Regions from separate parts of the Halobacillus sp. B23F22_5 genome, predicted to be linked through region 3. Evidence: riboswitches for the same ligand, from Rfam matches in the RefSeq annotation. Region 3 holds a riboswitch; each other region holds the start of a gene.
What was found. A riboswitch is a leader RNA that binds a small molecule or an ion and turns the genes downstream of it on or off. The one in region 3 is predicted to bind S-adenosylmethionine.

Region 1 (5,859 bases), on a different contig from region 3:
ACCGTTTATAGTCAAGTTGACACCTGTTAAAATTTCTTCACCTTCGATCGCTACGTGAAGATTCTTAATTTCTAAAGTAGATCCTGCCATAACTAATACCTCCATATCTATTGTAAATCATTTTTTGATTAAGGATCATCATCCATTCTCAATCTATTCTCATTACAATCTTATATCATTTCGAAACTGTTATCAACTTTTTTCACTGTACGTACCAGACTTTCTAAACCATTTGGTTTAAAAAGTCTACCTTATTAGGATAACACGGACTTTCCTTATTATATAGATATAAACGGAAAAAATCAGGTGGTATGCTACCACCTGATTTTTTTAATTTATTATTTATGCAATTGACGATCTACTTCAGCCACTATTTTACGGCTTTCTTCGTAATCTTTTTGACGACGCTGTTCAACTTTTAATCGCTGATCTAACTTGTTGCTATATTCGGCATAGCCAATTCCGTGGGATTGCTGCATAGCTTTCTCCATTTCGGAAGTATAATTCAGCTTAAGTTGGTCGTTAATAATAAATCAATCCTTTCGGTTTTTGTATGCTATTAAGTGTAGCACAGGTATATTACCCCGACCAAAACGCATTTAAACCAAAATAACCGGATGGTATACTAATTGTATTTTTATACAACATTTAACAGGACACCAAGGATATATAATCAAATTTGCTCCTCGTTGCTCCGTTTTGCTCGAATTATACTTAATGTTGCAAATTTTGCAACTCTTGATACGCTTCTTGTACTAAAGTAACAGCCTGGCTCATTGCAGCCCCGCCCCCAAAGGCTGCAGAAACTCCACAAGCCTCCATAATTTCTTTTTCACTTGCCCCTTGATCAATACATCCCTTAGTGTGGTAAATCATACAATACTCGTCTTGGGCTACCACGCTGATTCCAAGTGCAATCAACTGCTTTTCTTTTTCAGAAAGCTCTCCAGCCTCAAAGGCTGCTTCTGTAAAGGCATTGAAGTGATGAGCGATCTTCGGCATTTTCTCTGTGAATGTTCCAATTCCATGCTTATATTCTTGAAGATACGCTTCTGTGAATGTCATTTTTTGTTCTTCCATAAAAAAACCTCCCAAGGATAATCATACTATTGCTAGTATAAGCAATAACACGAGCATTATCCCGGGAGGTCTTTGCTAAAAATGTTACTCTTTACCGTCTACTGGAACGACAGCACCATCATATTTTTCTTTCATAAATGTTTGAATCTCTTCTGAACGTAATACCTCTACCAGCTTTTGCAAGGATTCTGAATCCTTATCTTCGCTTTTGGCGGCAATGACATTTACGTAAGGTGATTCAGAACCTTCTAAGATAAGGGCATCTTCACTTGGGTTTAGTCCAGCTTCAATCGCATAATTGGTATTAATGGCAACTAAGGCATCTTCTTCCCGCTTATAGTTTGATGGTAAAAGCTCTGCGTTAATCCCATCATCGAACTTCAGGTTCTTAGGATTTTCTGTGATGTCTTTAATAGTAGCATCTACTTTCTTTACATCTTCATCCAGCTTGATAAGTCCTTCTCTTTCTAATAAGGAAAGAATCCGTCCATGATCTGCTACAGAACGACTCAAAAGTACATTGGTACCCTCTGGGACTTCATCAGCACTTTTGATATTTTTAGAATAGATCCCCATCGGCTCGATATGGATTCCACCAAGGTTTACGAAGTCATAGCCATTTTCAGCCTTTTGTGTTTCCAGGTAAGGGATATGCTGAAAGTAGTTCGCATCAATTCGGCCTTCCGCCAGGTCTTTGTTAGGTAACACATAATCCTGGTACTCTTCAATCTTCAATTCGATCCCTTCCTCTTTTAGAAGCGGTTTCGCCTCTTGGAGGACCTCCGCATGAGGGACTGAAGTAGCACCAACTTTTATTTCTTTCTTATCCGAAGAGGAGCTATCTGATCCACTTCCTTCATCTGCACTGCCACACGCGGCCAATACTGATATTAATAATCCTGCCAATATAACTGTTAACCATTTTTTCATAACCATTCTCCTTTTTTATCTTTTATCTAATGAACGTGTCAGGAAGTCTCCAATGAATTGGAATATAAACACAATGAGGACGATTAACACTGTACATACAAATACCACATCAAAATCACTCCGTTGGAAGCCATAAAAATAAGCGAAGTCTCCTAAACCACCTGCGCCAATCACACCTGCTACTGCAGTATAGCCAATCAGCGCAATGGCTGTCACCGTAAGACCTGATACAAGGGCTGGCATCGATTCTTTGAGCAGCACCTTGAAAATTATTGTGGAATTTTTAGCCCCCATGGATTTAGCTGCTTCAATTACTCCTTTATCAACTTCTCTTAAAGCTATTTCAACCAGTCTGCCGTAAAAAGGCGCAGCTCCGATGATCAAAGCCGGTAATGCAGCCTTAGGCCCACGAATTGTTCCCATTAAAAAATCAGTAAAAGGGAATAACAATAGTATCAAAATTATAAAAGGGATAGCACGGAACACATTTACAAACGCTGCCGTAATCCAATTGAGCACCTTGTTTTCCCATAACCCTCCCGGACGCGATAAATACAACAGCAGCCCAAGGATAATACCGAAAAATAAAGTTCCAATAACAGATATGATGGTCATGTAAAGTGTCTCATTGGTAGCAGTGATCATATCCTGTAATTCGACATTCGGAAATAACTTATTGAACATTCGGCATCACCTCCACTTCTACTGAAGTGTTCTGGATATAAGCTTGAGCTCTTTCAATTTCAACCTGATCACCTTCTACGTGGACGAACAATGTACCGTACGCACCTTTTTGAGTCTGCGTGATTTTCCCGTGCAAAATATTCAAGTCGATCTTAAACTCCCTGGAAAGTTCGCTTATCAATGCCTGATTCGTGCTTTCACCTATAAAATGAAGGCGCAGTACTTTACCAGACTTGTAATTCTCATGAATCAAATCAAGGGAGTGGTCTTGATCGGGATCTCCCATCACTTGATCAACAAACTTTTTTGTCACTGGTCGCTCGGGATGAAGGAAGACATCTAAAACGTCTCCTTGTTCTACTACTTTTCCATTTTCCATTACTGCGACGCGATGACATATCTTTCTGATTACATGCATTTCATGGGTGATCAATATAATTGTAAGTCCCAGCTTCTCATTGATATCAACCAATAAATCAAGAATCGAGTCCGTTGTTTCAGGATCCAGTGCAGATGTCGCTTCATCACATAATAGAACTTTCGGTTTATTAGCGAGTGCTCGAGCGATGCCGACTCGCTGCTTCTGCCCTCCGCTCAGTTGGGAAGGGTATGCATTCTCTCTCCCCTTCAAACCTACTAGCTCAACCAATTCTTTCACTCGAGCTTCTCTCTTTTCCTTCGGCATTTTAGCGATTTCTAACGGAAAAGCAATATTATCTTTGACTGTGCGCGACCAGAGCAGGTTGAAATGCTGGAAGATCATTCCGATTTCCTGCCGGGCGAGTCGTAAGTCATTCTTGTTCATACTGGTTATTTCCTGCTTATCGATCGTAACCGAACCCGATGTAGGGTCTTCGAGACGATTCAATAAACGAATGAATGTACTCTTTCCTGCACCGCTATACCCGATGACCCCATAAATCTCTCCAGATTTGATATTCAAATCAAGATGGTCTACTGCGGTGACATCTTGATCTTTTGTATGAAAAACTTTCGTAAGTTCTTTGATAGAAATCATTTCATGCCGCCTCCTACAAGCCTGACTTCATGCTCGTTAAATTAAAAAAACGCCTTTTCTGCTTACGAGAACAGAAAGGCGCTTATATATCAAGCTGCTCCGTTCTCTTATCTGTCAGAGTTAATTACTCTGCAGGAATTGGCACCTTTTCAAGCATAAATGCTTGACGGTTGCCGGGCTTCATCGGGCCAGTCCCTCCGCCTCTCTTAATAAGAGATACTATTTTATTGCTTTAATCCTTTTAAGTGTCACAAAAAGGATTGTAGCACGGCTCAAAAATAATTGTCAACAAAATTCGACTTATTTAGATTTTTATTTGAACTTCCTATGGAGAAACTTCCGTGGCCACCCTTGGGAGATGACCTGCATCGCATGCTTCTTCATTATTTTTTATGATAGGATTGGTAAAGAATAGTTACTTAAATAAGGAGGGGAAAACCATGGAAACAGCACCACTTTTTCAATTGCCGGAAATTCATTCCGGCTCCGTCTATGATGTGAAAGAAGACATCGGAAAAGTGATTGTACTGACTTTTTGGGTATCCTGGTGTCCTGACTGTGCCAGGGACTTGCCTATGAAAGAACAATTGAACCGCTCAATGGATTCAAATAAAGTCCGCATGCTTACTATTAACGTTGCTGGTCGGGAAAGAAGCAGCCAAGCTGGAGAGGATTTTGCAACAAAGTTCCTGACGCAGAAAACATTAGTTGATGAAGGAAGAAGCATATACGACCAGTATCAATGTACCAGTGTGCCCACAACCGTAATCATCGACCAAAAAGGATTTATAGCAGCGAAATTCGACGATCAGGCAAAATTCCTAGAAATAGTAGAAAAATTAGGGGAGTTAGTGGACTAGAAAAAGCCGGTAGCAATCGGCTTTTTTTGTTGGAGAAAACATCACCTAAACCCCTGTGTTGATTTTGAAGACTCAGTTTCGAGAACGATAAGAACGCTTAGTAGAGCTTGCAAATAAATATATTCGCTTGATACGTCCTATCGTGGAATCATCAAAAAACAGCCCCCCTGAAGTATCACGCCAGGTAAGGCTGCTGACTCTTTCGTTATTTCTCGGGAAATAATATTAAGAGTTGACGTATTTAGACACCACTCTCTGCATATAAGTCACCGAACGGAACGCATAGATTTTTTCCTTGATCTTACCGTCAGTAAGAATTAATAAACAAGGTACACTCTTGATTTGATATTCCTGCATAAAAGCAGGATGGATGGATGCATTCAATTCAAAAAACAAATCCTGCTTCCACATTGCCTCTATGGTATCTAACATCTTCCTGGCCATATGACATGTTCCACAAAACGGGCTATGAATGAAAATAAGTGCACGCTTCTCTTTTTGGAGTGTTTCACTTTTTGTTGCTAATTCAAGTTGTTCCATCCTAACCCCCTTCCCTTAAATGAGATAGATTGGTTTGACATTGAAATGCTGGCTTAACAGCGCTCTGGCCAGTTCGGGTTCAGGTGTAGTGGCGACTTCTCGATAAGCTTTATCAACATAAATATGCTCGGCATGGGGAAGCTCGTATGTCAATTGTTTACGTAATTTATGACCGGAATCATCTTCATCCACCAAAATGTATACGGAACGATCATCAAGGTTATAGTCTAAAATCATTTCCTCCATCCGTTCCACGCCTAACGTACCATGAGTGCATAGAATCTCTACCCGATCATCCAATATTTTATTGATATGTTTTTTATCTGTAATTCCCTCTACAATGAGAATGGGTAATTGGTTATCATATTCCATCTGGAATCCCACCCGGTTCACTTAGTAAAACAGACCATGCTTTATGATAGCATGGTCTGAGGTTAACTAACGGTTATTCAACACCAGCCGCCATCATCACAATCTACATATTGGCGGACTTTCGGCGCCTCTTGTTTTGTTGTTTTGTTTGCAAGCTGGCGCTGTCTGCCATTTTTTCCGGCAGCTTTTTTTGAAGTGAAATTATTAGTTTTACTCATTTTATCCATCAGGTCACCCCTTATGTATAGAGTTCCCATTGAGAATAAAATTAGTCTTCGGAGATCATTTCCTCATATTGTTCAGCAGTCATCAGTTCGTCCATTTCTGATTTATCAGAAGGTTCCACAATGACCATCCATGCTTTTTCGTATGGGG
Region 2 (5,859 bases), on a different contig from region 3:
TTGCCGATTTCGATGTAGCTCATGATTTTGTCATAAGCTCCTTGATCGACTACCGGTCCCATGTAAACATTTTCTTCGGAAGCATTACCGACAGTAAGTTCTTCTGTACGCTTTTTCACTCGCTCAAGAACTTCATCGTAAACATCTTCATGCACGACAGCACGGGAACCGGAAGAACATTTCTGCCCGGAAAAGCCAAATGCTGACACGATGATCGCCTCTACTGCTGTATCTAGATTTGCTTCATTGTCGACAACAACTGTATCCTTTCCGCCCATTTCTGCAATCACTTGTTTCAGATGTTGCTGGCCAGGTTGGATTTCAGCTGCCCGCTTGAAGATACGCGTACCGACTTCACGTGAACCTGTAAAAGAAATCAGTGCAGTTTTTGGATGATCGACAAGATAGTCACCAACTTCTCCGCCGCTTCCTGGAACAAAGTTCAGTACACCTTTTGGCAGTCCTGCTTCTTCCAAGACCTCAACGAATTTAGCTGCAATGACAGGACTATTGCTGGCAGGCTTCAGGACAACTGTATTACCTGTAACAATCGGTGCAATCGTAGTACCTGCCATGATGGCGAATGCTAAATTCCAAGGAGGAATGACAACGGAAACACCGGTAGGAGTGTAAACATAACGGTTATGCTCTCCATCACGGCTATTGACAGGCTTTCCATCTTTCAATTCCAGCATTTGACGGCCATAATATTCCATAAAGTCTATCGCTTCTGCTGTATCCGCATCCGCTTCTTTCCATGGCTTACCTACTTCATATACGAGATAAGCAGAAAACTCGTGTTTACGCCGGCGTACAATATTAGCAGCACGGAAAAGAATCTCAGCACGGGAAGCTGCGTCCCATTTTTTCCAACTTTTGAAAGCTTCTGAAGCTGATTGAACCGCTTGCTCCGCAATATCCTGGTTTGCTTTGGAAACATTTCCGACTACCTGTTTTGTATCGGCGGGGTTTGTAGAAACGATTTTTTCCTCGGTCTGTAGACGTTCTCCATTAACCACAAGGTCATAATCTTTTCCCAGCTCTTCTTTAACTTGCTTCAATGCAGCTTCAAATGCCTGCTTATTCTCCTCAACTGTAAAATCTGTGAATGGTTCATGACGATATGCTGTTACCATTTATAAAACCCCTTTCAATAAAATAATCGTTTTATTTACTGAAAACACCTTTGATAGCAAAGGCGATATTCGCTGGTCGTTCTGCCATCCTTCTCATAAAATATCCATACCAATCATCCCCATATGGAAGATAGACTCTTACTGTATATCCCTCTTTAGCTAAATCGAGCTGCGTTTGATTCCTCATTCCATACAGCATTTGGAATTCGAATTGGTCCTTTGGAATATTCTCTTCTTCTGCTAATTTTTTTGTATAGTCGATGATTTTATCATCGTGACTCGCGATAGCAGTGTAATTACCATTCAAAAGGTTTTTCTTAATTAAATGTTTCAGGTTGTCATCTACCATTGATTTATCGGGAAATGCCACTTTCCCAGATTCTTTATATGCACCTTTTACTAATCTCAGATAAGGATTACATTCGTTAAGATCATCCAAATCGGAATCAGAACGGTATAGGTAGGATTGAATGACAGTTCCCAAGTTATGATACTGGAATTTCAGCCGCTTATATATTTCTAAGGTCTGTTTACAACGAGATGAGTCTTCCATATCAATGGTTACCACTACATTGTGTTCTTCGGCAGTTTCAAGAATTTGTTCCATATTTTCCATTACTATATCCTCATTGATGTCAAGCCCAAGAGATGTCAATTTTAATGAAACCTCTGAATTTAAACCGGTTTCAGAAATGGTTTTAATGGTGTTCTTACATTCCTGGCCGCGTTTCCTGGCTTCTTTTTCAGAGTTAACAAATTCCCCTAAATGATCTACTGTGACTTGCAGTCCTTGTTGATTCAATTGTTGAATCAACGGGACAGCTTCTTCAAAAGTCACTCCGCCTACTATTTTGTCAGCACCGAATTTCGGCCCCCATTTTTTAGCTAAATGATCCAACAGACGATTATTTGACAAAAACAAGAAAAAGTTTTTGCTAATGGCTTCCAATATCACCACATCCCTTCAGTTACATATGCGTAATGAAGATGTTCCTTCTATTTCCTGCAGTTAAACAGAATAACTAAAAGTTTTTTATCTGTTAAGAAAATTGTAACGATTTTGACGTCATTCTGACAACGTGTGCTTTACACAAACATCTCCCTATTAAATTGTGGTTTAACCACAACCCCTAACAACAAGATAAGACAGGATATGTAGAAAATAAAAAAGTCCGTTACAGAGGGAGGCCCTCGTAACGGACTTTTTTATCTTTGCTTATATTTCTTCACAATGTTCCTCAAAGATGTTTTGAAGCTTGCCAACTACTTCCATCGGCTCAAAGCCCTCAATGTCATGACGTTCGACCATGGTTACAATCTCTCCATCTTTCATAAACGCGAAAGAAGGAGAAGAAGGCGGGTAACCAACGAAGTGTTGACGGGCACGTTCTGTCGCTTCTTTATCCTGACCGGCAAAAACTGTAACAAGGTTGTCCGGTCGTTTATCATAGTGGATAGAATGTGCAGCGGCAGGACGAGCAACTCCGCCGGCACAGCCGCATACAGAATTGATCATGACCAGGGTGGTGCCTTTTTGCTTCAATGCTTCATCTACTTCTTCTGGAGTAGTAAGTTCCTTATAGCCAGCTTGTGATATCTCATTACGTGCCTGATTGACGACATCGTTCATATAAATATTAAAATCCATGTGTATATCCCCTTTTCAACTAGAATACCTTCTTAAGTTATCTTATCAATTTTCTATTATGCTTTCAATTAAACTGGCACTAAAAGCTGCGTATCAATTTAAAATAATCTGAAAATATGGTTGACACCTGCTTCTTCCCCAACTTATAATACAGGACAATTGCATAGATAACTCTTATCCAGAGTGGCAGAGGGACTAGGCCCGAAGACGCCCGGCAACCTTTCAGATATTCATCTGAAAAAGGTGCTAATTCCTACAGATTTCTTGATCTGGCAGATAAGATGAGGATTCGTTACAAAAATCTCTCTTCTTATTGGAAGAGAGTTTTTTATTTTTCAAAAATACTTCACCTGAGAGGATGGTTACATGACAAAAAGAAGTTTAGAGGAACGTTTGCAGGATGGACCAGTCATTTGCGGAGAAGGCTACCTGTTTGAATTGGAGCGTCGAGGATATTTACAGGCTGGTTCATTCGTGCCAGAAGTGGCTTTAGACAATCCTCAAGCATTAAAACAAACGTATCGGGATTATATGTTAGCGGGATCAGACGTTGTACTGGCCTTTACCTACAATGCCCACCGTGAAAAAATGAGGGTTATCGGAAAAGAAGATCTACTTGAGCCCTTAAACCGCCAAGCTATCCGCCTGGCTAAAGAAGTAGCCAAAGAACATCCCGAAGAGGAAGCACTCGTTGCTGGAAATATATCAAATACAAACCTTTTCAATCCTGATGATCCATCCTCAAAGGAAGAGGTTCGCAGCATGTTCGCTGAAATGATCTGCTGGTGTAAAGAAGAAGGGGTAGACTTTGTAAATGGAGAGACTTTCTATTATTACGAAGAAGCCAAGATAGCTTTAGAGGAGATTCAAAAGCAAGATCTTCCTGCTGTGATCACGTTTGGACTCATGGGTGAAAATGTATTACGAGATGGATATTCTGTTGAAGAAGGCTGCCGTTTATTGAAGGAGCATGGCGCATTAGTAGTAGGAATGAACTGTTTTCGTGGACCAGCAACCATGCAGCCTCATATAGAAAAAATCCGTGAAAATGTCGATGGCTATGTAGGAGCTTTACCAATTCCATACAGAACAACCGAAGAGCACCCCACCTTTTTTAACTTGCCGGACGGCGGCTGTGCTTGTAGTATACCGACGGAGACTACATTTCCAACTTCACTCGACCCGCTTTATTGTAATCGATATGAATTGGCTTCCTGGGCAAAGGAAGCACATGAGACTGGAGTAAATTACTTTGGACTATGTTGCGGGGCATCTCCAAGTATGCTTCGTGAGGTGGCAGAAACAGTTGGAAGAGAAGCTGTTAATTCTACTTACTCTCCTAATATGGAAAAGCACTTTTTATTTGGCTCAGATGAAAACCTGCAATCCCATATCACTTCCTATAAAAATAAAGCATGAAATCCAAAACTCCCGGAACCTACATCGGTTCACGGGAGTGTTTGTTTTTGGCTAGGAAATTATAAAATTTTCTTTTTGTGGATAACTTTCGGTAGTGGGTCTCATCCAGCTCCAGCGCCTACCCCCTCGAGGTCTTAAGTCAATCCTCTCTGTGATTAGAAAAACTTGGCTTATCGCCAATTTTTTATGGCGAAAGCCTTAGTTTTACTTATACTTTAAACCTTTAAAAATTTAATTGGTCTAAAAGTACAAAGAACGTCACGCCGAGGCTTGTCTTAAGCTTGTCGGGGGTGAGCAAGGCGCTTGCGCTTTTGTTCTTAATAAATTGGTGTGTTGTCTTTGTTTACATTTTCCAAAATTTCTTTGACTCGTGCCAGGAAATTGCCAGCAACGAGCCCATCCAGTACACGGTGGTCCAGAGATAAGCATAAGTTTACCATGTCACGGGCTGCAAACATGCCATCTTTGATGACAGGCTTTTTCACAATTGATTCCACTTGGAGAATTGCTGCCTGTGGATGATTAATAACTCCCATCGACTGGACGGAACCGAAGGAACCGGTATTGTTAACGGTGAATGTACCGCCTTCCATATCAGCGGAGGTCAATTTACCGTTTCTCGCCTTCATCGCGAGGTCAGTGATATCCTTCGCAATCCCTTTGATGCTCTTATCATCTGCATCCTTGATGACCGGAACGAATAGTTGATCTTCTTTAGCAACTGCGATATTCAAGTTGATCGCCTTACGCTGAATGATTTTATCACCAGCCCATGTGCTGTTCAATTGCGGGTACTCTTTCAATGCCTGGGCTACCGCTTTGACAAAGAAAGAAAAGAAAGTCAGACTATAGCCTTCTTCAGTTTTGAATTTATCTTTCAGTGAATTTCTGTACTCGACCAAGCCTGTAACATCGACCTCAACCATCATCCAGGCATGAGGAATTTCAGTCTTAGATTTGACCATGTTTTGTGCAATAGCTTTTCTCACACCAGTGACAGGAATCTCTTTATCTCCGGCTTCCGTTTTTATATTAGAAGGTGCAGGCGTTGGTTGTGCTGGAGATGGAGCCGGTTCAGAAGTTTTCGCTGGAGCTTCTTGTACCGTTTCTTGAGGCTCTTTATCTTGCGTGCCTCCAGCAGCAATCACTTTTTCTACATCTTTCCGGGTGATACGGCCACCCTTGCCTGTCCCCTCTACCTGTTCAAGATCGATGTCATTCTCCTGCGCCAACCGCATAACCGCCGGTGAATAACGCTTCTTCATTGTGTTATCTTTATTTTCGTGCTGCTCTTGCTTCTGGCTCTTTATCTTCTGTTCGTCTTTTTCCACAGCTGCCGGTTCTTCCGCTGCAGGTTCATCTTTTGCAGGTTCTTCTGCTACACCAGCCGAACCGCCGCCTTCTACTTCGATATAACACATTAATTCACCCACGGCGATTGTGTCGCCTTCCTGAGCTACTAATTCTTTGATAACGCCCGTAAACGATGAAGGTACTTCTGCGTTTACTTTATCTGTCATCACTTCAGCAATCGGATCGTACTTATTGACTTTATCTCCCACTTGGACCAGCCATGTGCTGATTGTGCCTTCGGTGACACTTTCGCCCAATTGTGGCATGTTTATTTTTTCTACGCCCACAGAGACTCCTCCTTTG
Region 3 (5,859 bases):
ATTATTCAACTTTTTATATACATCACTGCTCTGTTCTTTCTTTACCGCTTGTAATTCAAGCCCATTGATTATATTTTTGAACTTTTTAATTTTATCTTCCTCTGTAGTTTTTGCCTGCTCATTCATATTGTAATGAAAGTCATTAATATTCATTTCAAGGAAAGATACAGGCCTCTCTTTATCTAACAGGTCTGCCATCGTAGTCATTTCTAACTCTTTATTCTGACATCCTGCTATAAAGATAAAAAATAAGACCAAACATACTAGCCGCTTCATACCAAACCTCTTTCTTTACCATGACACTACATTGTTTCCCAGCCACCATAAAACCCATGAAATCGCCACGGTTGATAAGAATATCTCAATCAGCGTCACCTTATAGTTGCTCCGGTTATCAGAAACATCCCATTCGATATAAGCCCTAAACCCTAACTCAGTCATATTAATGACAAACGGGACGACAAAAAGTGTATACTGAGTCGGATATAAGATGACTAAAATAATAAGTGCTATAAATCCAACTACACGAATCCCAATAGCCCCTTTTTTGTGAAACGGGTTCAGATAACTATTAGAAAACCATGGTTGTTTATCCGCCATCATGATACGGCGAAGAAAACTCGGTATAATGATTACCATAAAAATAACCAATGCCATGACATTTAGGAAATCCAGCCAAAAACCAGGTGGAGAGCCGTAATTTTCCATATCCATCAACTCCATCCCTACCAATTATTTCAAAAACAGAAAATTAAAACAATACATTATTCCTATAAAAAAGCCCTGCTAGTCAAACGCAGCGCTCGATAAAGTCATTTTTATTTATTTTCTAAAATCATCCGTTCTGTTTCTCCATCCCATTCAATCGTTACACTTATCTTATGATCTTCCCTGGTGATCGCGCAGCCAGAACAACTGGATCCCGCAGAATCCAGGACCCCATTTTTCAAATGATCATTACCAGCTGTCCCCCCAGATGGACTGTCCATCTTATATGCAATCTTTTCCGGAGGCTCCCCTTCACCGATATACCTTATTTTAAAGCTGGTCGATTCGCTGTCATCTCCTCTAATGTCCGCCTGGTATTTGACTTCCCATTTTTCACTTTTCCCGTGAAATTCTAGTGTTTTATGGCCAAAACAGCCAGCCATCACTACTATCATAAAGCATAGAATCATCCAGAGCTTTACTTTCATCATTCACCTCCTTAAAATCTAAAAACTTAGATATGCTATATTATGCAATAGGCTTTCAATTAATAGTTCTTCCTGCGATTGATTTTTTTCAAAAACAGCCGTTGATACCCTCTGACATGCGCTTCCCTCAACAGATATTCCTCGCCATCAACCAGGAACGTGCGATAATCGATATATTCTACTTCCCTGCCCTGTGCCAGTAATTCTTCCGTTATGGCACAGACCTGGTCTTTTAAGTGAATATAATAGTTATCAAAATCAAACGTAATATTACCTTTCCGTTCCCCCATCAACCTGCTCACTCCGATCAATAAGAAGAGGAAGAAACCAATCCATAATAAGCTTGTCATCCGTGTCCCTCCAACTTTCTGCGTTTACTATCTATACGAACTACTCAAGAAAAAGCTTTCAATAATGGTACTCGAATGGAAAAACCAAAAAAACAGGCTCCGTAAAACACGGAGCCTGTCTGTTAGGAAGAAGTCACATCTACTTCTTTTCTTTTTTCTAGCGGTGTCCGGGTGAACTTCGGAAACCGGAATAGGATGGCTAGAATCCCTGACAACGCAAGAAGCATCGGGTAAAAGCTGTAAGGGACGATTTCCACCGGAGAAATCTTGGCTACTCCAGCAGCTGCCAGTATCTGTGCGCCATAAGGAATCAGACCCTGAACAGCACTGGAAAAGATATCAAGAAGACTGGCTGATCTACGGTTGTCGATAGCGAATCGCTCTGAAATCTGCTTTGCCAGCGGACCAGCTGTAATGATTGAAATCGTATTGTTGGCTGTGGCCAGATTGACCGCTGTGACTAGTCCGGCAATTCCTGATTCTCCGCCTTTATTGCTATCAATCCGTTTTGTTATACTTTCCAACAAGTACTCAATCCCACCATTCCGGCGAATTAGTTCTACTAATCCACCAAGCAGGATGACGAGCATCGTCAGTTCCTGCATGCCTGTGAAGCCTTCACTGATTAGCGTAACAAAATCCATCAGGGCAAACTCTCCAAAAGCAAGCCCGACAATCCCGGCAAAAATAATTCCGCCGATCAGTACAAAGATGACATTGATCCCAGCTATCGCAAAACCAAGCACAGCAAGGTACGGCAATACTTTTATAAGGTTAAATGGATGGCTTTCCTCTAAAGATCCTGCAGTGTCAGAACTCAACACACCGAAAATCACTGCTGTTAGGACAGCCGCCGGAAGGACGATGAATAAGTTTGCTTTAAACTTGTCCTTCATCTTAGTACCTTGTGTGCGAACAGCGGCAATCGTCGTATCAGAAATGATCGACAGGTTGTCTCCGAACATCGCGCCGCTGATCACCGCGCCCATTACGAGAGCGACCGGGATTCCGGTCTGCTCAGCAACTCCAAGGGCAATCGGCGCCAGGGCAACGATTGTTCCGACCGAAGTCCCCATGGAAATCGAGATGAAACAGCCAATGACGAACAGGCCGACCACAAGCAAACTCTGTGGAAGGAATGTCAATCCGAGATTGACCGTCGACTCAACCGCTCCCATTCCTTCTGCGACAGAGGCGAACGCTCCTGCTAACAAGAAAATGATCACCATCAGGATGATATTCGGGTGCCCGCCTCCTTCCGCCAGCTGCATCACTTTCGTTTGAAAACTCTCTTTTCGATTCATAAATAATGCAGCAAAAATAGCTACGAAAACAGCGACAAGGACGGGCATCTTGTAAAAGTCCCCCGTGACAACCCCTGAGCCTATGAATAGTAGGATGAATATTCCAAAGGGAATCAGCGCCAGCGGATTCCCCGTTATTTTTTTATCCTGCATGTATTTCCCTCCAATTACTTACATTATGTCCATTCTAGGTGGATTTTTGTCATAAGAACAAAAGCGCAAGCGCCTTGCTCACCCCCGACAAGCTTAAGACAAGCCTCGGCGTGACGTTCTTTGTCACAGAGAGGATTGACTTAAGACCTCGAGGGGGTAGGCGCTGGAGCTGGATGACACCCACTACCGAAAGTTATCCACAAAAAGAAATTTTTATATTTTCCTAGCCAATAAAAAAACCTCTTGCAGACGCAAGAAGGCTTCAGTTGACTTTCCTTCTTATCTGCCAAGTTCAATGACTTGCTGGAATTAGCACCTTCCCATTAGGGGGGGTTGCTGAAGCTTCAACGGACCAGTTCCTCTGCTTCTCTTGATAAGATAACTATGAAATTAGATTTTTTCTAAGGACTGTTATTCACAGTACAATAGAAGGCAACTGTATGCAAGCAGTTAATTTTTCCATCTCGTAAAGGACCACAGAAAGAAAAACAGAACTATACCAATTTTAAGAACGAGAGCGATAATAGTACCATGATAATACATGAGGGGAGGGCAACTAACAGTGTGACAGCCTGCAGGGATGTCAATCCTCCTATAATCAACAAAGCCATCGGAGGGAGTGCAAGGGCAAAAGCCCAAAACAAACGGTTTAACCGGATCGGTTCCCCCTCGATTCTTCGCTGGGTTACAGCAGCCAGCATATAAGAAGAGGTATCATAGGTGGTCGCTACAAAGATTACAGCCAGGATCAAAAATAAAACCAGGGTGAAATCGCCGAAGGGCAGCGAGTGAATGATAGAAATGACCGCTTCATTTGAATGACCTTGCTTGATCATAGTAGCTACATCCAATTGAGTCGTGTTCTGAAGATAAAGGCCATAGTTTCCAAGTACAAAGAAAAACAGCCAGCATCCGACGGGACCAAAAATAATCGTCCCCAATATCATTTCCTTGATCGTTCTACCTCTGGATATTTTAGCAATAAACAAACCGATAAAAGGAGCATAGACAATCCACCAGGCCCAGTAGAAGATTGTCCATTTTTCCGGAAAACCTGACTGCGCAATCGGATCCATCCACGTATTCAAGCGGAAGAAATTATTCAGTACAAGCCCGACACTATTAGTCGAAATCTCTAAAATGAAAAAAGTCGGTCCAAGTATGGTGACAAACAAGAGTAAAAAGAAAACTAAATAGACATTTATATTGCTTAGCCGTTTCACCCCTTTTTCCATTCCAGCAAACACACTGACCGCAAACACAACCGTACAGAGGAGGAGCAGGAAAATATCCAGGAAATAGGTATGCTGTATTCCTGTAAGTCGCTTTACCCCTTCAGCCATCATCGGTATACTGATGCCGAGGGTTGTCCCTGACGCACCCAGCAAACCAATCATAAAAAACATATCAATCAACTTTCCTACGAAACCATCGGTATGATGATTCAGCACAGGGCGGCAAGCCTCGCTGATTTTAAGAATCGGCACCTTCTTCACATGATACAGATAAGCAATCGGCAATGCAGGCAGACAATAAATCGCCCACGCTGTCGGCCCATAGTGGAATAATCCGTAAGCCGCACTCCACTCCACTGCAAACGGAGTACCAGGAATGAGGCCCAGCGGAGGCTCGAGATAATAATACCCCCACTCAATCGCTCCCCAATACATAATTCCCGACCCAATACCCGCGCAAAAAATCATCGAAATCCAACTGAATGTAGAAAACTCCGGAGACTCGTCCTTTTTACCAAGCCTGATTTGCCCGTGCTTGCTAAAAGCTGCCCATATTAAAAAAATCAAAGAAGAAAAACCGATCCATAAATACAGGACTCCTGTCACATCCGTTAATTGCACATGCATCTGTTCCAGCCAGGTATGTGTAACATTCGGGTAGAAAAAAACAATGCTGCAGAGTATTAACAAGGAGATAAACGCTACAAGAAAGAACGGCCAATCGATCAATGACTTTTTCAAACGCACACCCCTTACCTTTCAGTCTTCTAAGTTATATGTATGTGAGGAGAACCATGGAGAATTCTAGTTATTTTAGTGGGTATGCCGGAATAACAAATTAATTACCATTCACCAATATCAAAGAAAGCTACAAACTTTAACAATATATCTGAAAAGCTCCTTTTTTTCATCAAAGGAAATTGCAAAGACAATAGCGAATTCACTATATAACATAATTTGATATGTGATGCTCTATGAAAACTTGACGAAAGAAGGTGTTAACGATCGATTACGAACGGACTTACTCCCTGGCTGACATTGCCAAAAAGATGAACCGGCCGCGTCCCACCTTACAATCCTGGAAAGAGCAGTTTTCGGAATTCTTACCGTCTGTGGGAAGTGGAAGAAGTATGCGTTACGAAGAAGAAGCGCTCGAAATTTTCATGACAATTGAAAAGCTGAAAGGAATAGGAGAACCGAAAGAAAAAATACGGGATGTATTGCGAAGTTCTATAACGCTGAACACTAAGGATGATCCAAATGAACTCCTATCGGAGCCAGTTGTCAACAAAATGCAGGATGGTTATGAAGCATTCCTTCAAGAGATAAAAGCACAGAACGACTTACTTCGGGAACAGAATGATACCTTTCATCGACAGAATCAGGAACGCAAGAAAGAATTCGAAGAACTGAAAGAACAATTTGAGCGGATCCATCAAACAAGTAAGGCTTCTCATGAAGCAGTGATTACCAACATTAGCAGGAGAGATGAACTATTAATGAAAACGCTGAAAGAAATGATGGAACAAAAAAAGAAAGAAAGCTTTTGGTCGCGCTTATTCAACAGTAAAAAAATTATTAGAGAGCAGGTGAATCACTAATGGCTGAAGTAACTAATTGA
Region 4 (5,859 bases), on a different contig from region 3:
ATAAATACAATGTATTGACACTCCCTGATTATTTGGCAGCACGGTTCGGCGCCCAGGCGAATTTGATTCGCTGGTTCGCAACAATTTTGATCAGCAGCTTCCTTATGTTTTATTTAAGTGCTCAAGTTGCAGGTGCTGGGAAAATGCTGTTCACTACTTTCGGATTGAATGAAACGACAGGGGTGGTGCTGGCTACAATCGTGGTCATTGGTTTGGCTTTTACCGGAGGCTTTATTTCAGTCGTATGGACAGATATGATCCAGAGCGTCATGATGCTGATCACACTTGTCGCCTTGCCAATTGTCGCACTCGTTTATATCAACACGAATGATTTATCGATTTCATCGGCATTAGCAGAAGCCGGTTCCACTCACGATGCCTGGTTTGGTGGGGCAGCCGGTTTTGCCATCGGTCTGTTATTCTTCAATAACTTTTCCTGGTTCTTCGGATTCCTTGGAGGCCAGCCACAGTTAAGTGCCAGGTTCATGGCTTTAAGAGGGGAAAAAGACGTCAAGACCGGACGTAATGTTGCCATCCTTTGGACTTTCCTTGCTTACGGCGGGGCATTCATGATCGGTGTCACAGCCATTACCATCTATAGTCAGACAACTTTTGCCGACACAGAAACCGTCCTCCCTCATATGGTCATGGATTTGATGCCTGCCTGGATTGCCGGCATTCTATTATCCGGAATCCTGGCGGCAATCATCACGACTGCGGATTCCCAGTTGATGGTTGTCACCAGTTCGGTCAGTGAAGACATCCTCCACAAAGCCTTGAAACTGGATCTATCTGAAAAACAACTACTCACTGCTTCACGGATCATCATCATCGTCTGCGGTCTGATTGGTATGGTAATCGCTCTTGTTTCCGATACCCTCCTGTACTTAATTGTCGGCTGGGCATGGGCAGGAGTCGGCGGCACACTCTCTCCTGCCATTATTCTGACATTTTTCTGGAAACGTTATTCCGGAGTCGGTGTCATTGCTACCATCGTTTCCGGTTTCGTTTTTACGGTACTTTGGATCAGCACACCACTGGACTCCATCATTACGTCACGCTTCACTACCTTCTTTATCGCAGCATTTTTCGGTATCGTATTCAGTTTGCTATTCCCGAACAAAAAATCAAAGCAAGCCTAAAGAAACGAAAGAAAGAACGCGGATCAAAAAGCCGCGTTCTCTTTTTATACTTTAGGAAAGTTTAACTTTGTTAAAGGGTTAAAGTATAAGAAAATACTAAGGCTTTCGCCATAAGGACTTGGCGATAAGCCAAGTTTTTCTAATCATCCCGTCTTCCATTGTTTCGTCACAGGAACCGTTTCTTTTTTCTCTTTAATAAAATTCATACAGGTAATGAACAACCCTGATATGATCAGCAAACCGACCATACCGGCCAATCCTTTTGCAAGTAAAAAGTCAAACGAGCTGAAGAAAACGATGGCCAGTCCGACAGCAGTGAGCAGGGAATAAAACCCTACGCTGTTAAACGATGCTTTCCATACCCAGTTGCCAGAGTTGTCGATCAGGCTGACTAACACAATGGTGATGATGTTGATACCCATCCCGATCCATACTGGATGCGTATTCATGAAAAAGTCGTTGATTGCCCAGCCGCTGAGATGATACCAAAGCAGGCCTGATGCCGAGCCGGTGAACAACGAGACCAAGGCAGCCCGCTTCGTAACAACCGGCCAGAATATTGCCGCAACAACCGGGGCAAATGTCGCCGAATTCCGCGTTACCCAAGCAAAAACATTCCACCACGCTGATTGTTCGGAACGCAGCAGGGCGAATACGATCATTAACCCAGTCAACAACAACAAGGACCATTTGGTATACTTGATCAGCTGCAGTTCATTTGCTTTAGGATTCAAAGCTTTTCCGACATCACGGCCGAGGCTGGTGGCTCCGGAGAATTGGCAAGGCGCTCCCCAACTGAGTGCTGCTGCCCAAAATCCGAGGAAAAACAGACCGACTAACGGTGCCGGTAGTGTTTCCATCAAGTAAAGCGGAACTGCCACCAGTCCGCGTGTTTCCCCAGGCACTACCTGAGCGGCCGCCAGTCCGAATAAAACAGCACCAATTATCAACGGAATGCCGAGCAGCGAAGCGTAAATTAAACCTCGGCGCCCCTGTTCCGGGGTTTTACAGGACAATGCCATCTGGAATGCTGCCTGGGCAAGAATGACATTGAAAAGGAATGTCCCGAACCAGGCCAGGATCGTCTGCAGGCCGGCTGCACTCCATGACGCGTACTCGGGTCTTTCCTGAAACAATGTCTGAATGCCATCGATCCCTGGATTGATAAAAAATGCGTAAGTCCCGATCGCAAGCATCATGAAAAACACCACGACGTTGCTCAATTGTGTAAAACCGACAGACCACATGCCGCCGAATTGCAGATAAACAAATAGTAATAAAGCAGTTAAAGCTACGGATAATACCAGCGATATACCTGTAAAAACAGACAACGCGGATGCAAACGCCAGCGCAGTAGCCACTGACCACATCGGGAATGTGAAAGCTGTAATCGCTCCGGCAAGTCCTCGGACTTTTTCACCGTAACGGTCCCCAAGCAGACCAGAGATTGTCACCAGTGCCCGTTTTCGGAATGGTGCAATCAAAACAAGGGCGATAATCAAGACATGCACTGTTTCCGCCACGCCATACCAGATGGCCGACACCCCTGTCAGATAGCTGAGCTCCAGAACCGCTATGTACGACGAACCGGAGAACAATCCCGTGATGCATACCGTAACGAACAGGGTATTGAACCCGCGCCCTCCTACGAAAAATCCATTGCCATCTTTCGCCCGCCTCATTCCAAGCTGGCTCATAAAAATTAAAAAGAACGTATAGGCCAAAGCAAAACCGATAAACCAATATCCTACTGTTGTCATTCTTTTGCCTCCTTAAAAATATGTTACCTTCGTGCCTGTTGCAAAGTTGATTATATTTATCAGTTTAGTAAGTTTAAAACCAATAAATATCCCCTTGATACTAAGAAAACCTCCGTTTTAATATAGAAAAAACCTCTCCCGGAGGAAGAGGTTTTTTCTCTTCCTCATCTTTCAGACAACAGCGTCTGTTGGACGTAGCACCTTATTATTTCCCCAAAGAAAATAACAGGTTGCTGCAGGTTCACGGGACCAATTTCCTCCCCTGCTCGCGATAAGGATGTTTTCCGTAATTAAGTTAAATTCTACCCTACAAGATGCTCGGATGAATGTCAATATATTTTCTGACTTTTTTCTCTATTCTTACAATGAAAACACTTACATTATCAAAAATAATGCTAATCTCCTAATCGTGCCACTCACTTCCTGTTATACTTTAACTATCTACATGAAAGTGAGGTTCAATCATGCAAAAAATCTGGCATACATACAAACATTCTTCATTCATTCTAAAAATGACAATTGGTTTTCTGCTTGGTATTGCTGTTGGTATCATCTTCGGACAGCAGGCGGAAGTACTGAAACCGCTCGGTACGATACTTATCAACCTATTAAGCTTGATTGCAATTCCAGTCATTTTCCTGACCGTCGTCCTGGCCATCAATCAGATGAAGCCAAAACATTTAGGTCGCCTGGGCGGGAAACTGCTTATCTACTACGGGCTGACGACAGGCGCAGCAGTAGTCATCGGTGTAGCTCTTGCGCTATGGATCAATCCAGGTTCCCAGCTTTCATTACCTGATGCCCAGGTAGAAAAGCCGGAAACCCCAGGTTTTTCGGACGTATTATTGAATATTGTACCGGACAATATCTTCCAGGTTTTCGCATCCGGGGAGCTGATGGGCATTCTTTTCTTAGCCGTCATCATCGGATTGGGGATGGCCAGGATGCGCTACGCCGATAAAGTCGACTTGCGTGATTCGGGAGAGACACTGCACCGATTCTTTTCTGCTGCCAATGAGTTATTCTTTTTACTATTAAAAGGAATTCTTCTATATGCTCCTATTGGAATATTCGCCATTAGTGCTTCTTCCTTCGGGAGCCAGGGTTGGCAGACTTTCCAATCGCTACTGGCGTTTACCGGGGTATTTTATCTCGGGGTGGTTCTACTGTGGCTTTTCATCTACACTGCTTTTCTCAAGTATGCAAAAATCAGTATCAAGGACTTTTTTAAACAGACGAAAGAAGCGTATTTTACCGCTTTCTTTACATCCAGCAGCATAGCTTCCCTGCCTGTTGCGATCGAATCGGCAAAAAAAGCCGGTATTTCCGAGCGGACAGCTAATTTTTCCTTGCCGATCGGAGCCGTATTCAACTCAGACGGCGGGGCACTGCGGATGGGAGTCTCAATTGTATTTGCCGCCAATATCACTGGCCTGGATTTATCAGTCATGGACTTTCTCACCATTGTAGTAGTAGGGACGCTGCTATCGATCGGGACAGCTGGAATTCCAGCCGCCGGACTGGTGACATTGGCAGCCGTGCTCACTCTATTCAACTTGCCGCTGGAAATTGTAGCCCTGATTGCAGGCGTGGATGTCCTGATCGGCATGGCCGGTACGGCATCGAATGTTTTAGGGGATATCGTCGGCTCTGCCGTCATTGACCGCAATGAGGAAGCAGATTCCGATCCAGCTGCGTAATCCTATTTCATGATGCTCATTTATGCTTTTTCTGTTCTTTACTAGACAGCATGGCCAAGTACTAGACAAGGCAGGTCGGTTCCTATACTTTTTCTAAAGTTTACTAGACATAGTGAGGAAAACACTAGACATTTTCAATTTTTTACTAGAAACTTCTAACGAATACTAGGCAAAAAGCGTCGATACTGGACACCACATTCCAGCATCGACTTTTTTATTTTAGATATGGATTAAAAAGTATCCTGTTTGTCAGGAGTATCCCCCGAAAAAAAACATAACAAACGGACTCCGTAAAGACAGGAGTCCGTTTGTTCATTTATTCTTCTGTGCTGAATTTATGTTCAGCCAATGTAATAGCAATTTCATCTTCAATATCCTGAACCGATCCCAGGTAATTATTTAATACGACAGCGAAAATCAACTCTTCTCCGTCTTTGCTGGTTACATAACCGGACAGTGAAGTGACACCGGTCAAAGAGCCGGTCTTAGCCTTGACGTTGTCTTCTGCTGGTGTATCATTCATCCGGTAGCGGAGTGTTCCACCGACAAACCGTTCACTGTTCCCGGCTACAGGCAGTGAAGCTAAGTAAGCAGGGAACCATTCTTTCCCTCTTACTTGATACAGTAGTTCTGAAATTTCATGAGCGGGTACCATGTTGACGTGGGACATGCCGGAACCATCTCGCAAACGCATCGTATCAGCATCAACGCCGGTCTCCTCCAGAAATTCTTCCACTACTTCCAGCCCTTTTTCCCAGCTTCCTTCATCATGAACGACTTTCCCCATCTCTTTAATCAAAACTTCCGCATGTCCATTGTTGCTTAGTTTCATGAAGGGGATCAACAGCTCTTCCAATGGCATTGACTGTTTGGAAGTAAGCAGTTCGGCAGTTTCCGGTGCTTCACTGTCTTCCGATAACTCACCTTTCACTTTTATGCCTTCCTTATCTAATGCTTTGCCGAACAAGTTTAAAGCCAATCCTGCCGGTTCATCGACGGCAACCCAGGAGCGGGAGCGATATCCTTCTACAGGGATCTCCCCTTCAACAATAATTTGATTGGTGCCATGCTTGCGTTCAATAGAAATATCTTTCTCCTGATCCATTGGCACTGTTTTTGCGTTGTTAATTACTTCTACATAATCGTTTTCCGGTACAACTTTTACATCTGCAGGTTCTCCAGCAGTCTCTGCTGGATGAGCTTCAACGATGACGGTGCCTGCATCGTAGTCTTCATTAGGAGCCGCAGTCAAGGCAG

Region 1: linked by a shared signal. The riboswitch ahead of ACGTN9_RS17695 (methionine ABC transporter ATP-binding protein) and the one ahead of ACGTN9_RS09280 (Na+/H+ antiporter NhaC family protein) in region 3 are both predicted to bind S-adenosylmethionine.
Region 2: linked by a shared signal. The riboswitch ahead of ACGTN9_RS04435 (homocysteine S-methyltransferase family protein) and the one ahead of ACGTN9_RS09280 (Na+/H+ antiporter NhaC family protein) in region 3 are both predicted to bind S-adenosylmethionine.
Region 4: linked by a shared signal. The riboswitch ahead of ACGTN9_RS19540 (sodium:solute symporter family protein) and the one ahead of ACGTN9_RS09280 (Na+/H+ antiporter NhaC family protein) in region 3 are both predicted to bind S-adenosylmethionine.

What each region holds. Positions count from the first base shown of each region.
Region 1 is NZ_JBIEKI010000018.1:21,517-27,375, reverse strand. It holds gene sufC (Fe-S cluster assembly ATPase SufC) at 1-90, opposite strand, end outside; gene ACGTN9_RS17715 (YuzK family famiily protein) at 339-479, opposite strand; gene ACGTN9_RS17710 (carboxymuconolactone decarboxylase family protein) at 715-1,080, opposite strand; gene ACGTN9_RS17705 (MetQ/NlpA family ABC transporter substrate-binding protein) at 1,165-2,010, opposite strand; gene ACGTN9_RS17700 (methionine ABC transporter permease) at 2,026-2,694, opposite strand; gene ACGTN9_RS17695 (methionine ABC transporter ATP-binding protein) at 2,684-3,712, opposite strand; SAM riboswitch class I at 3,817-3,928, opposite strand; gene ACGTN9_RS17690 (TlpA disulfide reductase family protein) at 4,153-4,572, shown strand; gene ACGTN9_RS17685 (thioredoxin family protein) at 4,798-5,112, opposite strand; gene ACGTN9_RS17680 (toprim domain-containing protein) at 5,128-5,484, opposite strand; gene ACGTN9_RS17675 (hypothetical protein) at 5,562-5,711, opposite strand; gene gcvH (glycine cleavage system protein GcvH) at 5,753-5,859, opposite strand, start outside.
Region 2 is NZ_JBIEKI010000002.1:215,049-220,907, reverse strand. It holds gene pruA (L-glutamate gamma-semialdehyde dehydrogenase) at 1-1,136, opposite strand, end outside; gene ACGTN9_RS04445 (proline dehydrogenase family protein) at 1,168-2,085, opposite strand; gene ACGTN9_RS04440 (BrxA/BrxB family bacilliredoxin) at 2,353-2,790, opposite strand; SAM riboswitch class I at 2,956-3,067, shown strand; gene ACGTN9_RS04435 (homocysteine S-methyltransferase family protein) at 3,151-4,203, shown strand; gene ACGTN9_RS04430 (dihydrolipoamide acetyltransferase family protein) at 4,521-5,843, opposite strand.
Region 3 is NZ_JBIEKI010000005.1:123,368-129,226, forward strand. It holds gene ACGTN9_RS09260 (hypothetical protein) at 1-276, opposite strand, end outside; gene ACGTN9_RS09265 (DUF4181 domain-containing protein) at 292-708, opposite strand; gene ACGTN9_RS09270 (hypothetical protein) at 819-1,196, opposite strand; gene ACGTN9_RS09275 (hypothetical protein) at 1,256-1,546, opposite strand; gene ACGTN9_RS09280 (Na+/H+ antiporter NhaC family protein) at 1,669-3,003, opposite strand; SAM riboswitch class I at 3,280-3,383, opposite strand; gene ACGTN9_RS09285 (BCCT family transporter) at 3,498-4,979, opposite strand; gene ACGTN9_RS09290 (MerR family transcriptional regulator) at 5,234-5,839, shown strand.
Region 4 is NZ_JBIEKI010000023.1:24,294-30,152, forward strand. It holds gene ACGTN9_RS19535 (sodium/proline symporter) at 1-1,142, shown strand, start outside; gene ACGTN9_RS19540 (sodium:solute symporter family protein) at 1,286-2,902, opposite strand; SAM riboswitch class I at 3,064-3,180, opposite strand; gene ACGTN9_RS19545 (dicarboxylate/amino acid:cation symporter) at 3,367-4,602, shown strand; gene dacB (D-alanyl-D-alanine carboxypeptidase/D-alanyl-D-alanine endopeptidase) at 4,919-5,859, opposite strand, start outside.